DNA from 2 places in the Pseudomonas sp. S2_B10 genome. Region 2 is predicted to be linked to the other one. Evidence: riboswitches for the same ligand, from Rfam matches in the RefSeq annotation. Region 2 holds a riboswitch; the other holds the start of a gene.
The links. Region 2 has a riboswitch for cobalamin ahead of cobW (cobalamin biosynthesis protein CobW). Riboswitches for the same ligand answer to the same signal wherever they lie in the genome.
Positions count from the first base shown of each region.

Region 1: it holds a riboswitch for cobalamin, as region 2 does, so the genes downstream of both, cobO (cob(I)yrinic acid a,c-diamide adenosyltransferase) here and cobW (cobalamin biosynthesis protein CobW) in region 2, are expected to answer to the same signal.

Region 1 covers NZ_CP162768.1:4,771,300-4,776,960, forward strand. Annotated here, with positions in the region: gene AB4O45_RS21350 (C40 family peptidase) at 1-14, shown strand, start outside; gene AB4O45_RS21355 (PQQ-dependent sugar dehydrogenase) at 142-1,455, opposite strand; gene AB4O45_RS21360 (hypothetical protein) at 1,522-2,106, opposite strand; cobalamin riboswitch at 2,268-2,497, shown strand; gene cobO (cob(I)yrinic acid a,c-diamide adenosyltransferase) at 2,581-3,192, shown strand; gene AB4O45_RS21370 (cobyrinate a,c-diamide synthase) at 3,189-4,589, shown strand; gene bluB (5,6-dimethylbenzimidazole synthase) at 4,586-5,236, shown strand; gene cbiB (adenosylcobinamide-phosphate synthase CbiB) at 5,233-5,661, shown strand, end outside.
Region 2 covers NZ_CP162768.1:5,586,803-5,592,463, forward strand. Annotated here, with positions in the region: gene nfuA (Fe-S biogenesis protein NfuA) at 1-208, shown strand, start outside; gene cobM (precorrin-4 C(11)-methyltransferase) at 352-1,098, opposite strand; gene AB4O45_RS24935 (cobalamin biosynthesis protein) at 1,177-1,590, opposite strand; gene AB4O45_RS24940 (CbtA family protein) at 1,587-2,288, opposite strand; gene AB4O45_RS24945 (CbtB domain-containing protein) at 2,300-2,497, opposite strand; cobalamin riboswitch at 2,621-2,839, opposite strand; cobalamin riboswitch at 3,714-3,925, shown strand; gene cobW (cobalamin biosynthesis protein CobW) at 4,025-5,089, shown strand; gene cobN (cobaltochelatase subunit CobN) at 5,093-5,661, shown strand, end outside.

The sequences.
Region 1 (5,661 bases), 820 kb from region 2:
CGCATAACCCCTAGTGCGTATGCATAACTAAATGTGGGAGCGAGCCTGCTCGCGAAGGCGGAGTGTCAGTCGACAATGATTTGACTGATAAACCGCTTTCGCGAGCAGGCTCGCTCCCACTTTTTTTGCGTTGCGCTTAGCTTATTTGCTGGCCGACACGCGCCACACTTTGTTCCCGACATCATCCGCCACCAGCAAGCCGCCTTGCTGATCGATGACCACGCCAACTGGGCGGCCCAGCGCGTTCTCGTCCTTGTCGAGGAAGCCGGTCAGCACATCCACCGGCTGCCCGGTCGGTTTGCCACCACTGAACGGCACGAAAATCACCTTGTAGCCACTGTGCGGTTTGCGGTTCCACGAGCCGTGTTGGCCAATGAATGCGCCTTCCTTGAATTGCGCCGGCAAGCGGTTGCCCTCGGCGAAGGTCAGGCCCAGCGAAGCGGTGTGCGGACCGACCGCGTAATCCGGAGCGATGGCTTTGGCCACCAGATCTGGATTCTGCGGTTTGACCCGCACATCGACGTGCTGGCCGTAGTAGCTGAACGGCCAGCCATAGAAGCCGCCATCCTTGACCGAGGTGATGTAGTCCGGCACCAGATCGCTGCCGATTTCGTCACGCTCGTTGACCGCTGTCCACAAGGCGCCGCTGGTGGGTTCCCAAGCCAGGCCGTTGGGGTTGCGGATACCCGAGGCGAAGATGCGGTGGTTGCCGGTCGCACGATCGACTTCCCAGATCGCCGCGCGGCCTTCTTCCTGATCCAGACCGTTTTCGCCGACGTTACTGTTCGAGCCGACGGTGACGTAGAGCTTGTTGCCGTCCTTGCTGGCGATGACGTTCTTGGTCCAGTGGTGATTCAGCGTGCCGCCGGGCAAGTCGACGACTTTGATCGGTTGGGTCTTGATCTCGGTGGCGCCCGGCTCGTAGTTGAAGCGCAGCAGGCGGTCGGTGTCGGCAACGTACAAATCGTTGCCGACCAGCGTCATTCCAAACGGCGAATTGAGGTTCTGCAGGAACACCGTGCGGGTTTCTGCGACGCCGTCGTGGTCGGCATCACGCAGCAGGGTGATGCGGTTCGGGCTGGGCACGCCGGCGCCGGCCTTGCCCATGACTTTCTTCATCACCCAGCCACGAATGCCTTTGCTGTCATCGGGCTTGGGCGGCGCATTGGTCTCCGCCACCAGCACATCGCCGTTGGGCAGCACGTAGAGCCAGCGCGGGTGATCAAGGCCTTCGGCAAACGCGGCGACCTGGGTGCCGGCCGCTGCGGTCGGTTTCGCGCCTTCCGGCCAGCCCACCGCCGGGGCGATGTTGACTGTCGGGATCAGCGTCTTGTTCGGTTCGGGCAGTTTCGGTGACGGGCCGGTGCCGTCGGAGACTTGCAGGCTGGAGGTTTCACCGCAGGCGGCGAGCCCGCCAGCGACGGCGATGATAAGAGCGAGTTGGGCCTTGCGCATTGCTGATCTTCCCTATGAATGCATTCCTAAACATAGAGGAGGGCGCAGGCCCGATGGTTCAACTGCTCAACCGCGGGCTTCCTTGAACAGCATGGCGATGCCCGGATGATAGTTGCCCGCGTCGCTGTGCAATTTGCGATAGGCGTAGGGGAAATACCAGGCCACGGCGCAGGTGTGTTCCTTTTGCAGGTCGTCGACCATGTCCTGCAATTCTTCGGGGCTGGCGCTGTGCTGAGGTTTTTGCGGAGCAACAAAGAGGCAGCCGAGCTTGAGATCGCTGGCGTAGCTGATGCGCTTGGCATCAACGGTGATGTCGAGCAGTGCCTGGGTCAGGTTGAGATTGTTGACCCGTGGCCAACGTTGCGTGGCCTGAATGAACGCGCGGTCTTCGGCGCCGGCAATCAGCAGGTCGGCGCGAGCATTGCGTTCGCCTTCTTCGTTCTGTTTGCGCGTGGCCGTGTCGTTCAGCGTGACCATTTCAGCCATCCACGCCGCTGCCGCGAGCAGGCCGAGATTGGCTTTCTCGTCGTGCCAATATGGCGTGTCGTTGTCGCCGCGTACGGTGTTGTAGCGATCGATACAGTCAAACCAGCGTTCCAGCAACGGGCGCAGGAATTCCAGGCGCGGGTTGCTGATGATCATGCCTTGCATCGTCGTCATCCTTATTGTTGTAGTGGGCTTTCGAAAAAAGCATGGCTCTTTGATATCACTTGTCGCAGTCTGGCACAAGATTGCCGCTGCACAATGGATCAGCGGCAGTTATTCGCGCGCAAAGCGCCTCTTCAATTGACGCTCCACCCCCAACCCTCTAACCTTCGCCGCTTGTTTCAGGTGCTCTGTGGCCCCGCGTCGACAGAGTGAAACAGGGAAGCCGGTGAGGGTGGTCTTCAAGCGAAGCCACGACGATCCCGGCGCTGCCCCCGCAACGGTAAATGAGTGAAAACTGCGCCTTGAGCCACTGCCTCGAAAGAAGCGGGAAGGCGCGCAGTCCGGCGAAACGCCGCTCATGAGCCCGGAGACCGGCCTGATCCATCTCAGCGGCATCACGGTGGGCGATGCCAGGCTTTTTGCCGTCTATTCTTGTGCCTGCCCGCCGTTATCCAGCCTCAACGGAGAGCTCCCCCCATGACTGATTCCCCCGAGCGTGACGAACGCCATCTGGCGCGCATGCAGCGCAAGAAGGCCGTGATCGACGAACGCATCGCCAACTCGCCCGACGAATGTGGCCTGGTGCTGGTGCTGAGCGGCAATGGCAAAGGCAAGAGCAGCTCGGCGTTCGGCATGCTCGCCCGCGCGATGGGCCACGGCATGCAGTGCGGCGTTGTGCAGTTCATCAAGGGCCGCAACAGCACCGGCGAAGAATTGTTTTTCCGCCGCTTCCCCGAGCAGGTGCGTTTCCACGTCATGGGCGAAGGCTTCACCTGGGAAACCCAGGATCGTCAGCGCGACATCGCCGCTGCGACCGCCGCTTGGGAAGTCTCGCGTGAATTGTTGCGCGACCCTTCGATCGGTCTGGTGGTGCTCGATGAATTGAACATCGCCCTCAAGCACGGCTACCTCGATCTCGATCAGGTGCTCAGCGATTTGCAAGCGCGCCCGCCGATGCAGCACGTGGTGGTCACCGGTCGCGGCGCCAAGCCGGAAATGATCGAGATGGGCGACACGGTTACCGAGATGGGCATGCTCAAGCACGCCTTTCAGGCCGGGATCAAAGCGCAGAAAGGCGTCGAACTTTGAAGCAACCACGTCACTGCCCGGCGGTGTTGATCGCCGCGCCGGCCTCCGGTCAGGGCAAGACCACCGTCACCGCCGCACTCGCCCGTTTGCATCGCAATCAGGGGCGCAAGGTGCGCGTATTCAAATGCGGCCCGGACTTTCTCGATCCGATGATCCTCGAGCGCGCCAGCGGTGCGCCGGTGTATCAACTGGACATGTGGATGGTCGGCGAGCAGGAAAGTCGCCGGCTGTTGTGGGAAGCCGCCGCCGAGGCTGACCTGATTCTGATCGAGGGCGTGATGGGCCTGTTCGACGGCACGCCATCCAGCGCTGATCTGGCGCGCCACTTCGGTGTGCCGGTGCTCGGCGTGATCGACGGCACCGCCATGGCGCAGACCTTTGGCGCCTTGGCGCTGGGCCTGGCCAAGTATCAGCCGGACTTGCCGTTCGCTGGCGTGCTGGCCAACCGCGTCGGCACCTTGCGCCATGCGCAATTACTCGAAGGCAGCCTCACCGAAGGTCTGCGCTGGTACGGTGCGCTGTCCCGCGAAACCGGTATCGAATTGCCGAGCCGCCACCTCGGCCTGGTTCAGGCCAGCGAATTGAATGATCTGGATCTGCGCCTCGACGCGGCCGCCGATGCGCTGGCCAGCAGTTGCGAGGTCGCGCTGCCACCGGCCGTTGAATTCGCCGCGCCTGACGTCATCGCCGCCGAGCCTCTATTAAAAGGTGTGCGCATCGCCGTTGCCCGCGATGAAGCCTTTGCCTTCACCTATGGCGCCAGTCTCGATCTGCTGCGGGCGATGGGCGCCGAATTGCGCTTCTTCTCGCCGATCCGCGACACGCAATTGCCCGAGGCGGACAGCCTGTATCTGCCGGGCGGCTATCCAGAGTTGCATCACGTCGCGCTGGCGCAAAACGCCTCGATGCTGGCGGCGATCCGCGCGCACCATACGGCGGGCAAGCCCTTGCTCGCCGAGTGTGGCGGCATGCTTTACCTGCTTGATTCGCTGACCGACGTGGAAGGCACCCGTGCTGAGCTGGTCGGTTTGCTCAAGGGCGAGGCGGTGATGCAGAAGCGTCTGGCGGCGCTGGCGTTGCAGGCGGTTGAATTGCCGGAAGGGGAGTTGCGTGGGCATACCTATCATCATTCCCTGACCACCACAGAGCTGACGCCGATTGCCCGTGGGCTGAGCCCCAATGGCGGGCGCGGCGCTGAGGCGGTTTATCGCGAGGGGCGGATGACGGCGTCGTACGTGCACTTTTATTTCCCATCGAATCCGACTGCGATTGCGGCATTGTTTGCGCCAGACAGTGAGGCCGGCTTCGCGAGCAAGCTCGCTCCCACAGTGAATGGTGAGCTTCCTGAAGAAATGCGATCTCCTGTGGGAGCTGGCTTGCCAGCGATGGGGCCATGACCGAGAACACCTTCTCCGAAGCCGAGCGCGCAGCGGTCTACAAGGCAATCGCCGAGCGCCGCGACATGCGCCACTTCACCGGCGGCAGCGTCGAGCCGCAGTTGCTGAGTCGTCTGCTTGAAGCCGCTCATCAAGCGCCGAGCGTCGGCCTGATGCAGCCCTGGCGCTTCATTCGTATCAGCGATCGTGCTCTGCGCGGGCAGATCCGCGATCTGGTGGAAGAAGAACGCATCCGCACCGCCGAAGCCCTTGGCGAGCGCAGCGATGAGTTCATGCAGCTCAAGGTCGAAGGCATCAACGACTGCGCCGAAGTGCTGGTCGCAGCGCTGATGGACGATCGCGAAAAACACATCTTCGGTCGGCGCACGTTGCCGGAAATGGACATGGCCTCGCTGTCCTGCGCGATCCAGAATCTGTGGCTGGCCTCCCGCGCCGAAGGCCTGGGCATGGGCTGGGTTTCGTTGTTCGAACCGCAAGCCTTGGCGGATTTGCTCAAATTGCCGGCCGGTGCGAAACCGCTGGCGGTGTTGTGTCTCGGCCCGGTCAGGGAGTTCTATCCGGCGCCGATGTTGGTGCTCGAAGGCTGGGCGCAGGCGCGGCCGCTCAACGAGTTGCTGTACGAAAATTATTGGGGAGTGAATCAATGAGTGTGGCGTTGCTGAGTGTCGCCGCAGTAGCGCTGGATGCGCTGCTTGGTGAACCGAAACGCTGGCATCCGCTGGTGGCGTTCGGCAATTTTGCCGGGCGCATCGAGCAACGCTTCAACGCCGGCGGCCGTGGCTGGCGCAGCCATGGTGTGACCGCGTGGGTGCTCGCGGTGCTGCCGCTGACTCTGCTCGCCACCGCATTTTCCTGGGCGCCCTATGTGGGCTGGATTGTCGAGATTCTCGCGCTGTATTGCGCCCTCGGCATGCGCAGCCTCGGCGAACATGTCGCGCCGGTCGCGGCTGCGTTGCGCGCCGATGATCTGGACGAGGCGCGCAAGCGTGTCGGTTATCTGGTCAGCCGCCAGACCGATGAACTCGACAGCACTGCCGTGGCCCGTGCCGCCACTGAATCGGTGCTGGAGAAC
Region 2 (5,661 bases):
GGCCAGTCACGGCGGTCAGGTCAGCCTGATCGATGTTGTCGAGGACGGCATTGCCGTGTTGCAGTTCGGCGGCGGTTGCCAGGGCTGCGGCCAGGCTGACGTAACCTTGAAAGAAGGCATTGAGCGCACCTTGCTCGAGCGCATTCCGGAGCTCAAGGGCGTTCGCGACGTGACCGACCACACGCAGAAAGAAAACGCCTACTACTAAGGTGTTCGCTGCGATCATGAAAAACGGCGCCCCGTGAGCGCCGTTTTTTTATGGGCAACTTTTGCCGCCCCATTCGCGAGCAGGCTCGCTGCCACATTGAAATGCAATGACCTGTGGGAGCGGGCCTGCTCGCGAAGGCGTCTTCAAGGCCGATAAAGATGCGCATGCCCGGCGCGATACAGCGAAGACTCGCTGAACACCTCGCTGCCCAGCACCCGCCCGACCAGAATCAGCGCCGTACGCCGAAAGCTTTTGGCCTCGACCTTTGCGGCAATGTCCGCCAATGTACCTACCACCCAGTCCTGATCCGGCCATGTCGCGCGGTGAATAACGGCAATCGGGCAGTCCGCGCCGTAATGCGGCAGCAGTTCAACCAGTATCTTTTCCAGATGATTGACCCCCAGATGAATGGCCATGGTCGCGCCGTGCTGCGCCAGGCTCGCCAGTTCTTCGCCGGCGGGCATCGCGGTCTTGTCGGCGTAACGGGTCAGGATCACGCTTTGCGAAATGTCCGGCAGGGTCAACTCGGCGCCCAGCAGCGCTGCGCATGCCGCCGTCGCGGTTACGCCCGGAATGATCTCGAAAGGAATGTTCAGCTCACGCAAGTAGCGGATCTGCTCACCAATCGCGCCGTACAGACTTGGGTCTCCGGAATGCACACGGGCCACATCCTGGCCTTGGGCATGGGCAGTCCTGATCAGATCGATGATCTGTTCCAGATGCAGTTCAGCGCTATTGGCCACGATTTCGGCCTGATGACCTTCCAGCACCGCTGCGGGTACCAGCGAACCGGCATAAATGATCACCGGGCAGCTGCGAATCAGCCGTTGGCCTTTGACGGTGATGAGTTCCGGGTCGCCGGGGCCGGCGCCGATGAAGTAGACGGTCATCGTTGAATCCTTGTGAAGAGGCGCAGGCACACTGCAGATGAAGCGTGCTCATGATCGATGGCGGGGATTATCGGGATTTTATGCAGCGCCGGCCAATGCCAGCGTGGCCTGCGCATATTTCTGCCGGTGGATCAGCAGTTTCGCCGGCGCCTGAATCAGTTGCTCGGCGAGCGCCAGCGCGGCGCTTTCCGCCACGCCGTAGCAGCCGGTGCGCTCAAAGGCGATCTGCGATTGATGGCTGAGGCGCTGCTGATAGGGCGCCAGTTCGGCACTGTTGAAATACTGCAGCGGCAGGTTCAATTGTGTGGCCAGTTCCAGCAACCCCGGTTCGTCGCGCTTGAGGTCGATACTCGCCAAAGCCTTGACCGCTCGCAACTCGATGCGGTGCGCCTGCAACGCTTGATCGAGTAATGCACGCAACGTACTGGCCGGGCAGCCGCGCTGGCAGCCGAGGCCGACCACGAGGGTCGGCGCTGCGCGGTCATCGGTCATGCCTGATATGGGCCTGCGCTTTTGCGGCGGAACAACCATGCACTGATCAGGCCCAAGGCCAGCCAGAACGCGACGTTGGTCAGCTGCGAAGCGATTTTGAACTGGGTTTCCAATGCCTCTGGAGCGAGCATCGAATGCACCTGCGGTTGCGGGGCGCCGATCACATGCGGCACGGCGAGAATCGCCACACCGAGAAGCTTCATCAGCCAGTGACGACTGAAGGCAATCAGTGCCAGACCGACGGCGGTCGAAGCGGCAGTGCCGATCCACCAGATCTGCCGCGATGCCAGATCGGCAGCCGCAGTGCCCGGCAATTCAGGTGGCAGGCCCAAGGTCGGCGCGAGAACGAACGTGGCGTAACCGGCCAGACCCCAGAGCAGCCCTTGCGAGGTCTTGGTCGGCGCGCGCAAGGTGTACAGGCCGGCGAGCATCAAGGCGAAACCCACTGCCACCACCAGATTACCGCCAGTGGTCGAGACCACGCGCTGCCAGCCGTCTTCCGGCTCCCAGGCTTCGCCATCATGGCTGTGGGCGGCGGTGCCGGCGGCGTGTTCGTGGACTTGCGCGACCGGTTCGGATTTCTCGAAGGATTCGGCCTGCAGAATCAACGGTGATACCCAGAAACTCTGCAGCAGGGTCAGCAGCAGGGCGGCCAGCAAGCCGGTGAAGCCTGCGGTTTGCGCGATACGCTTGATCATTTCGGCAGGCCTCAGTGGCACGGGAACGCGGCGCTGTGGCGGGTATCGTGGGCGGCGTTGTGCACCGCTTCGATGTGCGAGAAACCGGCGAACCAGACCAGGCTGGCACCGAGGATCGAGGCGAAGAGGGCGGCGGCGACGCGTTGGCCGAGTGTGGTGCTGCTGGAGATGTGGTCAGTGTGGCTGACGGTGTTACTGATGATCGACATAGCGCTTCCCTCTGAAATGTCAGCGGGTAAACAGAGCGCATGAAAATCCCTGCGGGCCGGGCACGCAGGGATTTCGAACAGCGCCCGCCCACCGCGGGTTTGTTTGTGTTCAGCGGCGCTTGCGCGTGCTGGGTGTTGCGGGCCGGTCTCCGGGCTCGCGAGGGGTTGGCTGGTCGCCGACCTGCAAGCATCACCTTCCCATGCCGGGGCACAGTGGATCTGACGCTTCGCTCGCTTACCGTTGCGGGGGCAGCACCGGACTGACATGGCTTTGAGTAAAGCACATGATTCACCGGTTTCCCGTTTCACCCTGTGAGGGGCACCCGTAACAAGGTGTGCAGGAGAACATGGGTTTGGGTTTTTAGTCAATTTCCGGGAGTTTTCGGTACTGCAGTGGGGGTATTTTTCTGATGTTTTTGTGTGTATATCCGTTGCTGCGGGTGTTGCTGATTACGGTTTCGCCCTTACGGCGAGGCACTTTTTCCAAACGCCGAAAAAGTACCCAAAAAGGCTTGCTCCTACGTTCGGCCCTCGCAGGCTCGGGTTCCTTCGCTCCGGGACTGATCCGGGCGCAGCGGCTCCGGTTTGCTTCGCTGCACCTACACTCGCTGTGTACGACTGCGTCGTACGGTCGCTGCGCTCCCACGCCCGGATCAATCCCTCCACTCAGCCTTGCGACGTCGCCGGTGGATCAAGATCAAGAGCACTCGAGCTAACGCTCATTGTTGAGTGGGGCGGCTGCGCTGCTTTACTTTTGCTTTTGTGGGAGCGAGCCTGCTCGCGAAGGCGGCCTGACAGCCGACCTGTTCTTGAGCTGGTGCGCGATCCAACTGTAGGAGCTGCCGAAGGCTGCGATCTTTTGCTTTTGCCTTTGCCTTTGCTTTTGCTCTGGCTTTTGATCTTTTGCCCCTTCGGCAGGCTTCGTTACGGGATCGATCCGGGGGTGGGAGCGCAGCGACCGTACGACGCAGTCGTACACAGCGGAAGGAGGTGCAGCGAAGCAAACCGTAGCCGCTGCGCCCGGATCGGTCCCGTAACGAAGGTACCCCGAGCCCCAGCGAGCGGGCCGTACGCCGGGGCAAAGCCTTTTGGTTCCTTTTTGGCGTTTGAAAAAGGGACTCGCTGTAAGAGCGAAACCATAAGAAGCCGTTACCGCAGCAACGGATATACCCCCAGTTTCAGACTCACCGACCATTGACCCACGACGGACCCATGCGTAGCCTTGCGCTTTCGAGGTTCTTCGGCACTCGCCGAAGCTAAGAAGGGAACGCGGTCAAAGCCGCGGCTGCCCCCGCAACTGTGAACGGTGATGTTCGTTGCCACGCCACTGCCAGCTCAACCGATGAGCCAGCGGGAAGGCGCAATGGACGCCAGGCCCAACGCCTGAACGCCGTCAGCCAGGAGACCTGCCTCGTCACAGATTCTCACTACAACCGGGCGGGGTGATCCGGTGGCGAATGCTTCCGGCGTGCACGCGCGCTGCCGGTTCTCGTCCCGTATGCCCGCCGCTTGCCAAAGGGCATACCGATGAAAACACTGGCCAAACTCCCCGTCACCATCGTCACCGGTTTCCTCGGTTCGGGCAAAACCACGCTGCTGCGGCACATGCTTGACAACGCTCAGGGCCGGCGCATCGCGGTGATCGTCAATGAGTTTGGCGAGTTGGGCATCGACGGTGAAATCCTCAAGCAATGCACCATCGGCTGCACCGAAGAAGAGGCCACCGGCCGCGTTTATGAGCTGGCCAACGGCTGCCTGTGCTGCACCGTGCAGGAAGAATTCTTCCCGGTAATGCGCGAACTGGTTGCCCGTCGCGGCGATCTCGACCACATCCTTATTGAAACCTCGGGCCTGGCCCTGCCAAAACCGCTGGTGCAAGCCTTCCAGTGGCCGGAAATCCGTAGCGCCTGCACCGTTGACGCGGTGATCACCGTGGTCGACAGCCCGGCCGTCGCTGCTGGCACCTTCGCAGCGTTCCCGGATCAGGTCGATGCCCAGCGCAAACTCGATCCGAACCTTGATCACGAGTCGCCGCTGCACGAATTGTTCGCTGATCAACTGGCCAGTGCTGACCTGGTCATCCTCAACAAAGCCGACCAGACCAGCGCGGAAGATCTGGCTCGGGTGCGCGCTGAAGTCGCCGAAGAGCTGCCGCCAGCGGTAAAAATCATCGAAGCCAGCAACGGCCGCCTGCCGCTCGACGTGCTGATCGGTCTCGGTGCCGGCTCCGAGGAGCACATCGACAGCCGCCACAGTCACCACGATCACCACCATGACGGTGATGACGACGATCACGATCACGACGCCTTCGATTCGATCTCAATCGAACTGCCGCAAGCTGACGAGAGCCTGCTGCTCGATGCGCTGACGCAACTGGTGGTGCAGCACGGCATCCTGCGGGTAAAAGGCTTCGCGGCGATTCCGCACAAGCCGATGCGCCTGTTGATCCAGGGCGTGGGCACGCGTTTCGATAAGCATTTCGACCGTCAGTGGGGCGCCGAAGAAGCGCGCGTCACGCGTCTGGTGCTGATCGGTCAGGAGCTTGATGCGGCACAACTCGAAGCGCAGTTGCGCGCTGCGCTCAGCGTTTAAGTCATGCACCTGCTCAGGACCCAGCCCGGCGGATTCGTCTCGGATGACAACATTGCCGATCTCGGACAAACCCCCGCCGAGTTGGTGATCCTGTGCAGCGGCGATTCCAGCCTGGCGCTGCTCGCCGAGGCTGCGCAGCAACTGCCCGATGACTATCCGAGCCTGCGTCTGGCCAACCCGATGCAGGTGCAGAATCATGCCTCGGTCGATCTGTATGTCGACGAAGTGCTGCGCCACGCCAAGGTCATTCTGATTTCGCTGCACGGCGGCATCGCCTATTGGCGCTACGGCGTCGAGCGGCTGGTCGAGTTGTCCGAACGCGGCGTGCAACTGATTCTGGTGCCCGGCGATGACCGCCCGGACCCCGAGCTCAGCGACTTGAGCACGGTCAGCGCCGACGTGCGCGATCGACTCTGGCAATTCCTGCGTCAGGGCGGCATGGGTAACGCGCTGGATTTCTTCCGTTGCCTGGGCAACCAATGGTTCGCCCGCGATTACCCGTGGAGCGAGCCGCAAACCCTGCCGCGCACGGCGATTTATCACCCACAGAAAAACAGCGCTGCCCTGAGCGA